Linked DNA regions of Bradyrhizobium diazoefficiens. The protein of the gene in region 1 interacts with the protein of each later gene in a pairwise test. Links are inferred from orthologs where the notes say so. Each region holds a gene or a part of one and is shown on either strand. Other genes may lie near its edges.

Region 1 (6,076 bases):
CGCGCTCGTAGATGTCGCGGATGATGGCGCGACTCACCACCATGCCGGAGGCGCCGCCGAGCGCCTGGAAGAAGCGCGCTGCGATCAGCTGCGGCAGGGTTTCTGCGAAGATGCAGGCGACGCTTGCCGCCACCATCAGCGCGAGACCGGAGAGCAGCACCGGGCGACGGCCGAACTTGTCCGACAGCGGCCCCATGATCAGCTGCGACAGCGCGATGCCGACCATGTAGAGCGACACCGTCATCTGCGCGATCGAGATGTCGCGGCCGAACGTCGTCGCCAGCACGGGCAGCGCCGGAACCAGAATGTAAAGCGAGATCGGCGCGATCCCGGTCATGACGACCAGCAGCAGCAACACCACGCGCGAGGTCGCGATGTTTGTCGTCGCCGCCTCCGGCGGCCTGCTGATCATGCCGTGCATGTGTGTCCGTCTTTCGAAGTCGAATCGGACTGTAGCGTGCTTGCACAAGACGGAAATCGACGTTTCGGAATGCGGCTATACCGATTCCGGGACTGTTATAATAACAGCGCGGTGGTGCCTGATTGGGCGCGTCGCTCGCGCCTCTAAGACGGTGTCATTCCCCGCGAAAGCGGGGAATCCAGTACGCCGAGGCTTTTCCGGATACGTTTGTCGTCTCTGGAATACTGGATGCCCACCTTCGCGGGGCATGACGGCAGTGGGCGGGAGAAGCAGCCTTGCGCAAACCGCGTAGCGCCATGCGCGGCGCTACGTCAGCTCCGCCGTGGCCTGATCCAGCCACGCCTTCGTCGCCTCATCCAGCGCCGGCCCAACTTCAGTGCGGACGCGGGCGTGGTAGGCATTGAGCCAGGCGAGCTCGTCGCGGTTCAGCATCGCTGTGTCGATCAGCCGGCGGTCGATTGGCGCCAGCGTCAGCGTCTCGAACGCGTTCATCGGTTTCTCGGCACCCTTGATGTCGGCGGCGACCACCAGTTCGAGGTTCTCGATGCGGATGCCAAAACCGTCGGTTTTGTAGTAGCCGGGCTCGTTGGAGAGGATCATGCCGCGCTTCAGCGGCGTGGTGCCGAGCTTCGAGATCCGCGCCGGGCCTTCGTGCACACTGAGATAGCTGCCGACGCCGTGGCCGGTGCCGTGCTCGAAATCGACGCCGGCGGCCCAGAGATATTGCCGCGCCAGCGTGTCGAGCTGCGCGCCGGTGGTGCCGTCGGGAAACACCGCGCGCGCGATCGCGATATGGCCGCGCAGCACGCGGGTGAAGCGGTCGCGCATCTCGTCCGTCGGCTCGCCCACCGCCATGGTGCGGGTGACGTCGGTGGTGCCGTCTTCATACTGCGCGCCGGAATCGATCAGCAGCAGGTCGCCAGGCGCGATCCGCCGGTTGCTCCTGCGGGTGACGCGGTAGTGCACGATGGCGCCGTTCGGACCGGTGCCGGAGATGGTCGGGAACGACACGTCCTTCAGCGCGCCGGTGTCGCGGCGGAACGTCTCCAGCGCCTCGACTGCGTCGATCTCGGTGAGCTTGCCGCTTGGCGCCTCGCGATCGATGAAGGCGAGGAAACGCGCCAGTGCGATTGCGTCACGGCGGTGCGCCGTCTGCGTGCCCTTGATCTCGGTCGCGTTCTTCACCGCCTTGAGCAACGCGATCGGATCGCTGCCGCGCACCGGCTTGCCGCCACCGCCCGTGATCAACCGGCTCAGCGCGTCGGCTGCGGTGGCGTTGTCGAGCGCAATCGCAGCGCCGCTCTTGGCGAGCGCCATCAGCGTCGGCGTCAGCGCATCGGGCTCGCGCACGTCGGCGGATTGCTCGAGATGATCACGCGAGAGGTTGGAGAGCTTGCGATGGTCGATGAACACGGTCGGCCGCCCGACCTTGGGCACCAGCGCGTAGGACAGCGGCAATGGCGTATGCGCGACGTCGGCGCCGCGGATGTTGAAGGTCCAGGCCACCGCATGGCTATCCGACAGCACCAGCGCGTCGGCGCCTAATTTCTCGATCTCGCTCTTGATCTGGGCCACCTTCTCGGCCTCGGCGACGCCGGCATATTGCAGGCCGTGGATCGCGACCGGCGCGACTGGTGGCTGCGGCCGGTCCTGCCAGACCGCGTCGACCGGATTGCTGTCGACCGCGACCAGTTCGGCACCGGCCTTGGCGCAGGCGGCCGAGAGGCGCTCGGCTGCCGCAAAAGTGTGCAGCCACGGATCAAATCCCAGGCGATCGCCGGACTTGAGATGCGCCGAGACCCAGCTCTCCGGGGGCGGATCGATCAGCGACTCCACCGCCCACGCCTTGGCGTCGACCTGTTTGGCCGCCTGGATCGTGTAACGGCCGTCGACGAACAATGCAGCTTCCTGAGTCAGCACCACGGCGAGCCCGGCCGAGCCGGTAAAGCCGGTCAGCCAGGCGAGCCGCTCTTCGGAGGGCGCTACATACTCGTTCTGCTGCTGATCGGCGCGCGGAATGACGAAGCCGCTCAGCTTGCGGCGGGCGAGTTCTTCGCGGAGTGCGGCGAGCCGCGCCGCCAATGCGACGCCGGCCTCGGGCTCTTCGAATGTCTGGAAGTGCGCTTCGAACATGGCTCAGTTTAGGATCATGGCGATCAGTCCGCAATGTAGACGCATTTGGGGTCGCATCTGGCATGGACTGTGCTTGAAAATGTTCCATTCGAATTGAGTGGAGTAAAGGGTGCGGCTGTTGCGCTTCGTCCGGATAACAGGGAAATTCGAGCAAGTGGTTCATCTCAACGGCGAGGGGACACACGATGCCAGCGTTCACGTTTGAGAAGATTTCGCCGCCGGCGCGCCGCGCGCCCGCCGCAACGACACCGAAGAAGCCGCGCGGCCTCATCAGCCAGATGATGGATCGCGTCGCCGAGCGCCGCGCGAGGCGGGCGTTGCAGGACGAGGGCCCGATGCATCAGGACGACAAGCCGGCGGAGTAGCGTCGACGGCACCTATGCCGGCTTACCCCATCTTCCGCAGCAGCAGGCTGCTCCACCCCTCGATCCGCAGGTGCCGCAACGGCACGAGGCCGCGCGCGCGGTAGGCGGCGATCACGGCGGGAGCCTGGTGGGTCAACAGGCCGGAGAGGATGACGCGGGCACCGGGCGCGAGATGCCGGACCATCGGACCCGCCAATTGGCGTAACGGATTGGCAAGGATGTTGGCCAGCACCAGGTCGAACGGGCCGCTTTTGGCAAAGTCCGGCGCGGCGAAGCCGGTGGCCCGGATTACCCGCACATCATGACCGGCTTCGTTCAGGGCCGCGTTCTCGGCCGCGACCCGCACCGAAGGCGGGTCGATGTCGGAGGCCAGCACCGCGCGATGCAGCGCCTTGGCCGCCGCGATCCCCAGCACGCCGGTTCCGGTACCGAGGTCGAGCACGCGCTTCGGCCGCGCGTGCTTCAGGACATGGTCAAGCAGAAGTAAACAGCCACGCGTGGTGCCGTGGTGGCCGGTGCCGAAGGCGAGCGCCGCCTCGATCTCGATGGCGAGCTTGTTTGGCGCCACGCGGTCGCGGTCATGGCTGCCATGGACGACGAATCGTCCGGCCGGCACCGGGACGAGGTCTTCGAGGCTCGCCTTGACCCAGTCCTTGGCCTCGATTGTGTCGAAGGCAAGCGTGGCCGCGATGTCATTTCCTGCTGACGTTGCAACGAGTTCGCGCAGCAATTCCTGATCCGGCGCCTCGGCGAAATGCAGCGTGACGTCCCATTCTCCGTCCGGCCGCTCGAAGGCGGCGACGGCCGCATCGCCGTCGAAAAACACTTCAGTAAGCACGTCGACAACACGCTTGGCGGCAGCCTCGTTGCCGGTCGAAAAGCTGGCGCGATAGGTGGGGGAAGACTGCATTCTAGGGTTCCGTCAGGTTCAATTTTTGGAACTTTTGTTCCAAATTTTCCGTATAACTTGCAGTTCCCAGTTAACTTGACCGCAGGTTGTTCTCCGTAGATTTCCGGATGTTGGAACCAACCAGCACACCCTCAAATGGAAACGGAGGCGAATCTTGAAGCGCATGATTTCGAAATTCTGGTCCGATGAGTCCGGGGCAACCGCGATCGAATACGGTCTGATCGCGGCCGGTATCGCGCTGGCGATCATCACCGTAGTGAACAGCCTGGGCACCACGCTGAACGACAAGTTTGCTTCGATTAGCACCTCCTTGAAGTAATTTCTGCCTCCCGTTTCCCAGCGGGGGCACCTTTCTTCATAGATGGCTTTTTCGACGACCGCCCGCTGGGGGAATTGCCCTCTGGCGGGCGAAGCCGTTTTGGGGAGCAAGCGAAGCCCGTTATTGCTGGCCGCGCCCACAGGCGCTCCACTCATGCTCCGGGGGGCGATCCACCGGCTCATACCTGACTTATCCAGCCCTTTCTCCACAGCCTGATCCCCGGGGGTGTGAACCAGCCGTCGCGCCAGCCTTCCACGGCTTCACCACAGCTCTGCCAACAGGCTTGTCCACACCCCGTCCACAGACCTATCCACGGCTTGCGAACAGGCCGCGGTGATCCCTTAAAATCGCCTGTGCTGCGTTGTGGCCGGGGGCGCCGGTGACGCCGCCGCCGGGGTGGGCGCCGGAGCCGCAGTGATAGAGGCCTCTGAGGGGGCCGCGGTAATCGGCATGGCCCAGCATCGGCCGCGCCGAGAACAGCTGGTTCAGCGTCAGCGCGCCGTGGAAGATGTCGCCCCCTAACAGCCCGAACTGCCGCTCGAGATCGAGCGGGGAGAGGATCTGGCGTCCGAGCACGCTTGTTCCAAAGCCGGGCGCGTAGCTGTCCACCGTCGCGATCATGAGATCGGCGACCTCCTCGCGATGGTCGTCCCAGGACTTGCCGTCGGGAAGCTCCGGCGCGACGTGCTGGCAGAACAGGCTCGCGACGTGGTGCCCCGCGGGCGCGAGCGTGTCGTCGAGCGTCGAGGGGATCAGCATCTCGACGATGGGCTGACGGCTCCAGCCGTGCGCCCGCGCATCGAGATACGCGCGGTCCATATAGCCGAGGCTCGGCGCCAGGATGATGCCGGAGGTGAGATGATCGCCAGCGCCCGGCAGCGCCGTGAAGGAGGGCAGGCGGTCCAGCGCCACGTTCATGCGGAAGGTGCCGGAGCCGTTCTTCCAGTGGCGGATGCGGGCGAGGAAATCCTGGGGCAGGGCGTCGGCCGCGACGAGCCGCGTATAGAGCAGCTTTGGATTGACGTTCGCCGCGACATATTTTGCGCGGATCGCCCTGCCGTTCTCCAGCACCACGCCGACGGCGCGGTCGCGCTCGACGATCACCTCACGCACGCCGGCATCGGTATCGATCGTGACGCCCCGAGCCCGCGCGGCGCGCGCCATCGCCTGCGTGATCGCGCCCATGCCGCCGATGGCGTGGCCCCAGACGCCCTTCTTGCCGTTCACCTCGCCGAAGGCGTGATGCAGCATCACATAGGCCGATCCGGCGGCGTAAGGGCTGGCATAATTACCGACGATGGCATCGAAGCCGAACAGAGCCTTGACCAGATCATGCTCGAACCGCTCGTCCAGCATCTCGCCGGCGGAGCGGGTGAAGAGATCGAGCAGGCTGCGGCTTTGCTCCAGCGTCAATCCGCGCAGGATGTTGGCCGTCGTCAACGCGTTCGCGGCCTCGCGGATGGCGCCAATGCCGAAACTGCCGAGCAGGTTCGGCGGCGCGCGCAGCACGAACTGCCGCAGCACGTCGGCGATGTCCTCGAGCTCGCGCGAAAACCGGTCGAGCGCGTCGGCATCGCGCGCGCTGAGCCGCGCGACGGATGCCTTGGTCCGGCCCTCGCCGGTGAGGAGATAGTTGCCGTCGGGCGCAGGCAGAAAATTTTGCGCGCGCCGCTCGACCACGCGCAAGCCCTGCTCGGCCAGCCCTAAGTCGCTGATGACCTGCGGATTGAGCAGGCTCACAGTGTAGGCCGCGACCGAGTTGCGGAAGCCCGGATGAAACTCCTCCGTGACCGCCGCCCCGCCGACCACCTTGCGGCGCTCGACCACATGCACACGCAAGCCCGCCGCCGCGAGATAGGCCGCGCAGGTGAGGCCATTATGGCCAGCGCCGATGATGACGACGTCGGTATCGCTCATGAAAGGTTTCT
Region 2 (5,660 bases), 2.8 Mb from region 1 along the record:
CCGTCATGTCCTGAATCTGTTCTTCAGACCTTCAAAACGCAAAACGACGCGCGGGGCGCATAGGCACGCCCGCCCGTCACAACGATCGTCTTCACGGACTGCAAAAGCCCGAAATAGCCTGCTCTCCCAACGGCTTACAGGGAAATCCGGCATCCCTGCCCACCGCGCTTTCGTGCTGTCGACCCGATATGGGGCGACAATAGTGGAGATTCGAGGGGCACACCCTCAAATCCCCACACATTTTCGTGTTCGGCCTGCGTCGGGACGATCCGTCGCACGCCTTTTGCATCCGGCCCACCCTTTTGAGGGATGGACCAAGGGCCCCGGGGCTCGGCCCGGGGCCTCGTCAGCAAGCGTTGCTTACTTGAGCTCGACCTTCGCGCCAGCCTTCTCAAGCTGGACCTTGATCTTCTCGGCTTCGTCCTTGTTCACGCCTTCCTTGACAGGCTTCGGCGCGCCCTCGACGAGGTCCTTTGCTTCCTTCAGGCCCAGGCCGGTGATGGCGCGGACTTCCTTGATGACCTCGATCTTCTTGTCGCCGGCGGCGGCGAGAACGACCGTGAACTCGGTCTTCTCTTCAGCCGGAGCGGCGGCAGCGCCACCACCAGCCGGGCCGGCCACGGCGACGGCCGCGGCAGCCGAAACGCCCCACTTCTCTTCGAGGAGCTTCGCGAGTTCGGCAGCTTCGAGCACGGTGAGGCTCGAGAGGTCGTCAACGATCTTCTGCAAGTCAGCCATTGTTCAGTTTCCTTGAATGTAAGTCTGGTTCGGGTTTGAGTTTTGCGAAGGGCGTCAGGCCGCTTCGCCCTTTGAGGCATGAGCCTGGATGACGCGCGCGAGCTTGCCCGCGGGCGCGTTGGCGAGCTGAGCGAGCTTGGTCGCCGGGGCCACAAGCAGCCCGACGATCTTGGCACGCAGCTCATCAAGCGACGGCAGTGAGGCAAGTGCCTTCACGCCGTCGACATTCAGGACGGTCTTCCCCATCGAGCCGCCAACGATGACGAACTTTTCGTTCGCCTTGGCGAATTCGACGGCGACCTTTGGCGCCGCTACCGGATCGTTCGAAGTGGCGATCACGGTCGGTCCCTTCAGCATGGGGCCGATGGCAACGACGTCAGTGCCTTCAAGAGCAATTTTGGCGAGACGGTTCTTCGAGACCTTCACAGAGGCGCCAGCCTGCTTCATCTGCGTGCGCAGCTTCTGCATCTGGGCAACTGTGAGGCCGGAATATTGAGCAACGACCGCGACGCTCGTGGTCTTGAAGACCCCATTGAGCTGTTCGACCGCTTCTTTTTTTGCCGCTCGTTCCACAGCAAGCTCTTTCCGGTTGGCGGTCATCGCGAAAAGCGGGACCGCCGGGTTGCACCCATCGCCCCACCCAAAACCTGAACCTCAGGGTCAAAACCCATCGGACACGCGCCGGGCGAGACGACAATTCAAAGCCTGCCCTCCGGGAGCTCGTTGGAGCCCACGGCGTGTCGAGGTCCGAACCAAACCCATTCTGCGACCACCTTAAGGTGGAACGCGAAGTGAAATCCGGTCTTCACCCGTCTATGCAGGCCATGCGATTAAGCCATTGAGAAATCGAAATTTCCCGCAGGCGCCTGCAGTCTTGGACAGGACAAGGCCAGCCGGCGAACCGCCTGACCTCTGCCCGCATCCCACCAACCGATGGATTTTCCTTCCTTTTCGGGCAAATCCTCACGGACGTCCTGAAAAGGAATGATCTCCTGCGTGTCGGGTTTTCGGAATGCGTGCACAGACGCGCCAGCCAAGGCCGGCACGTCCGGAAGCGGTTCTTTAACCGCTCTCTGCCCGCTTGCCAAGAGCAAAATTCACACCAGTTCCAATCCGTTGCCGGTGGGGCTTGAGGCGGCCTGACAAGGGCCGATTCAGGCCGATTTGACCCACAAGGTAGCGGCTTGCACAAACGACGAAGGGCGGAATCGGTTGCCCAATTCCGCCCCTCGCCTCGTGCAATTTCCAGACTTAGCCGAGAATGGTACCCGGCTCGACCTTCACGCCCGGGCCCATCGTCGAGGACACCGCAACGCGCTGGATGTAGGTGCCCTTGGAGCCAGCCGGCTTCGCCTTCGAGACAGCATCGGCGAGAGCCTTGATGTTCTCGACCAGCTTCTCCTCGGAGAACGAGGCCTTGCCGACGCCGGCCTGCAGGATGCCGGCCTTCTCGACGCGGAACTCGACCGAGCCGCCCTTGGCGCCCTTGACCGCACCGGTGACGTCCATAGTCACGGTGCCGATCTTCGGGTTCGGCATCAGCCCGCGCGGGCCAAGCACCTTACCGAGACGGCCGACCAGCGGCATCATGTCGGGAGTGGCGATGCAGCGGTCGAAATCGATCGAGCCGTTCTGCACCTTCTCGACCAGGTCTTCGGCGCCGACGACGTCGGCACCGGCAGCCTTGGCTTCATCAGCCTTGGCGCCACGGGCGAACACGCCGACGCGGAGCGTACGGCCGGTGCCGTTCGGCAGGGTCACGACGCCGCGGACCATCTGGTCGGCGTGACGCGGATCGACGCCGAGATTGATCGCGACCTCGATGGTCTCGTCGAACTTCGCCTTGGCGCGTTCCTTGACCATCTTGATGGCGTCCGCGAGCGGGTAAAGCTTTTCGCGGTCAACACCTTCGCGGGCTTTGTTCAAACGCTTTCCGATTGCCATAAGCCCTTACCCCGCCACTTCCAGACCCATCGAACGGGCAGAGCCCTCGACCATCTTCATGGCCGATTCGATAGTGTCGCAATTGAGATCCTTCATCTTCTTCTCGGCGATCTCGCGCACCTGCTCCTTGGTCACCTTGCCGGCCTTGTCACGGCCCGGCGCCTTCGAGCCGGACTGGATTTTTGCAGCCTGCTTGAGGAAGAAGGACATCGGAGGGGTCTTCATCTCGAACGTGAACGAACGATCGGCGTAGATCGTGATCACGACGGGAATCGGGGTGTTCTTCTCTTCCTTCTGGGTCTGGGCGTTGAACGCCTTGCAGAACTCCATGATGTTGAGACCGCGCTGACCAAGCGCGGGACCGATCGGGGGCGAAGGATTCGCCGCACCGGCCGGGACCTGAAGCTTCAGGTATCCGGTCACTTTCTTTGCCATGTATCACTCCTGTTGTGCCGGCCTGGACCGGCGGTTTCAGGTTCGTGGTCTGGGTCGGATGCGGCTGGCAACCGCCCCCTCCCTCCCACGGCCTCTCTTTGCGGGAAGCCTTTCGGCTTCACGCGTGACCCGATCAGACCTTCTCGACCTGACCGAATTCCAGTTCGACCGGCGTGGCGCGGCCGAAGATCGACACCGCGACCTTCACGCGCGAGCGCGCCTCGTCGATTTCCTCGACAACACCCGAGAACGAGGCGAACGGTCCGTCGGCCACGCGCACGTTCTCGCCGATCTCGAACGACACAGAAGCCTTCGGCCGTTCCACACCTTCCTGCACCTGGTGCAGGATGCGCATGGCCTCGGCTTCCGAGATCGGCATCGGCTTGTTCTCGGCGCCGAGGAAGCCCGTGACCTTCGGGGTGTTCTTGATCAGATGAAACGCCTCGTCGGTCAGCTTCATCTTCACCAGCACGTAGCCGGGGAAGAACTTGCGCTCGGCGTCGATCTTGCGGCCGCGGCGCACTTCCGTGACCTTTTCGGTCGGAACCAGCACCAGCTCGAACAGCTCCTCGAGCCCGCGCTGCTTGGCCTGCTCGCGGATCGATTCGGCGACCTTCTTCTCGAAGTTCGAGTAGGCGTGGACGATGTACCAGCGCTTGTCGGTCGATTGGGTTGCAGCGGCTGCTGTTGCCATCAGTGAATGCCCAAAAGGAAGGTGATGAGGTAACGGATGATCTGGTCGGCGGCGAAGAAGAAGATCGAGGCCACGGCGACCATCACGAACACCATGATGGTGGTGATCGTGGTCTCACGACGGGTCGGCCAGGTGACCTTGGCGGTCTCCGAGCGAACTTCCTGCAAGAACTTGAACGGGCTGACTGCCATCGTTTGAGGTCCAACGTCCTTCGCCAGACGCGATTAAAGATTTCAGGGATCCGAACAGCCGCCTGTGGCCCAGCCCTCTGTCTCGAAGGATGAGCCGGAAAACCGGGCTCGATTGTTCGGGGGATTTCAAAGCCGCGCCGGAAATCCGCGTTTAACGGGCCGGCTGCGAGTGCCGGGTAGATACTGCGGATGGGGCCAAAGGTCAAGGCGTGGCGGGGCGGAATGCGTGTGGACCCGGCTCGCGGACGCGATGCGGATCAAGGGCTTATGGGCCCCGCATGATGCACGGTCCGAGCTTTTCGGCCCGCCGCCGTCCTGCCTGTCGATCCTGATTGTCCGGATTAGCTGGCAGGAGTGGCAGGGCTCGAACCTGCGACCCCCGGTTTTGGAGACCGGTGCTCTACCAATTGAGCTACACTCCTACGGACCCTGCGTTGCCGCGGATCAGGGGCGCTTTCAAGCACAGGGGACGGCTCAATTGCAAGGGTGAAGCGCGCTGGCTTCGCTTGTTTGTACCGTGGCTTCCGGGCCAGAGTTCGTTCCCGACAATCATGGGCCCCGGGAGTGAACATGACCGCCACAGCCGCGACCGCGCTGAAAACACGGCCTCTCCCCGAGGCTAAGCCGGAAACGCTGGGTCTGTCGCGGCCCCGCCTCCAGGCGATGTCGGATGCCTTCAAGCGCGAGATCGACAAAGGAACCGTGCCCGGCGTGACCGTGCTGGTGGCCCGCCGCGGCCAGGTCGGCTGGTTCGAGGCGCTCGGCAAGCAGAGCCCGACGGGCTCGACGCCGATGGCGCTTGAGTCGATCTTCCGGATCTTCTCGATGACCAAGCCCATCGTCTCGGTTGGCATCATGGCGCTGGTCGAGGACGGCCACCTCCTCCTCGGCGATCCCGTCGCGAAATTCATTCCGGAGTTCGCCAACCAGAAGGTCGGCGTGGTCAGCGGCGACACGCTGAAGCTGGTTCCGCCGAAGCGGCCGATGACGGTGCAGGACCTGCTGCGTCACACCTCGGGCCTCACCTACGAGCACCAGGGCGACGGCCCCGTGCACAAGCTCTACCAGGAGTCCCGCGTCCGCAGCCGCAAGATCACCAGTGCCGAGCATGCGGCGTTGGTGGCGAGCTTCCCGCTCGTCTGCCACCCCGGCGACGAGTTCAACTACAGCCGCTCCACCGACATCCTCGGCCGCATCATCGAAATCATCAGCGGCAAATCGCTCGGCAGCTTCCTCACGGAACGTATCCTCGCGCCGCTACAGATGACCGAGACCGGATTCTCGACCTCCGAGGCCAACGCCGGTCGGCTCGCCCAGCCGTTCGAAGCCGATCCCTGGACCGGCGACAAGGTCGCGCTCTTCAACATGCTGGAGCAGCCGGTCATGGAGTCCGGCGGCGGCGGTCTCGTCTCAACCACGATGGACTACGCCCGCTTCGCGCTGATGCTGCGCAATGGTGGCACCCTCCATGGCAACAGGATCATCGGCCGCAAGACGCTGGAGCTGATGGCGTCCGATCACCTCGGGCCTCACGTCGTCACCAACGGTACGCTGCTGTCGCCCGGCCACGGTTTCGGCCTCGGCTTCGCCGTGCGCCGCGAGGCCGGCATCGCGCCCTTCCCCGGCAGCGTCGGCCAGTATTTCTGGAGCGGCATTGC

The links. Proteins that work in one complex are often made in the same cells at the same time.
Region 2: the proteins of JJC00_RS29780 (region 1) and rplK interact in binary tests that used the Escherichia coli proteins (3 or more experiments, as listed by UniProt). The link is inferred for Bradyrhizobium diazoefficiens from one-to-one orthologs.

The regions. Positions count from the first base shown.
Region 1 is NZ_CP067102.1:6,404,184-6,410,259, reverse strand. The notes cover bases 1,886-4,786. They hold JJC00_RS29780 (50S ribosomal protein L11 methyltransferase), read right to left. Parts: upstream 3,830-4,786; coding sequence 2,942-3,829; downstream 1,886-2,941. Other genes in these bases: JJC00_RS29770 (phytoene desaturase family protein), read right to left, coding at 4,455-4,786; JJC00_RS29775 (Flp family type IVb pilin), read left to right, coding at 3,993-4,148; JJC00_RS29785 (hypothetical protein), read left to right, coding at 2,740-2,919; JJC00_RS29790 (aminopeptidase P family protein), read right to left, coding at 1,886-2,554. Outside these bases: JJC00_RS29795 (multidrug effflux MFS transporter), read right to left, coding at 1-421; more of JJC00_RS29790, read right to left, coding at 728-1,885; more of JJC00_RS29770, read right to left, coding at 4,787-6,065. UniProt on the Escherichia coli protein: Methylates ribosomal protein L11.
Region 2 is NZ_CP067102.1:3,601,112-3,606,771, reverse strand. What follows is about bases 1,404-4,284. They hold rplK (50S ribosomal protein L11), read right to left. Parts: upstream 3,118-4,284; coding sequence 2,689-3,117; downstream 1,404-2,688. Other genes in these bases: secE (preprotein translocase subunit SecE), read right to left, coding at 3,811-4,002; nusG (transcription termination/antitermination protein NusG), read right to left, coding at 3,251-3,811; rplA (50S ribosomal protein L1), read right to left, coding at 1,990-2,682. Outside these bases: rplL (50S ribosomal protein L7/L12), read right to left, coding at 361-738; rplJ (50S ribosomal protein L10), read right to left, coding at 793-1,311; JJC00_RS16500 (serine hydrolase domain-containing protein), read left to right, coding at 4,573-5,660. UniProt on the Escherichia coli protein: Forms part of the ribosomal stalk which helps the ribosome interact with GTP-bound translation factors.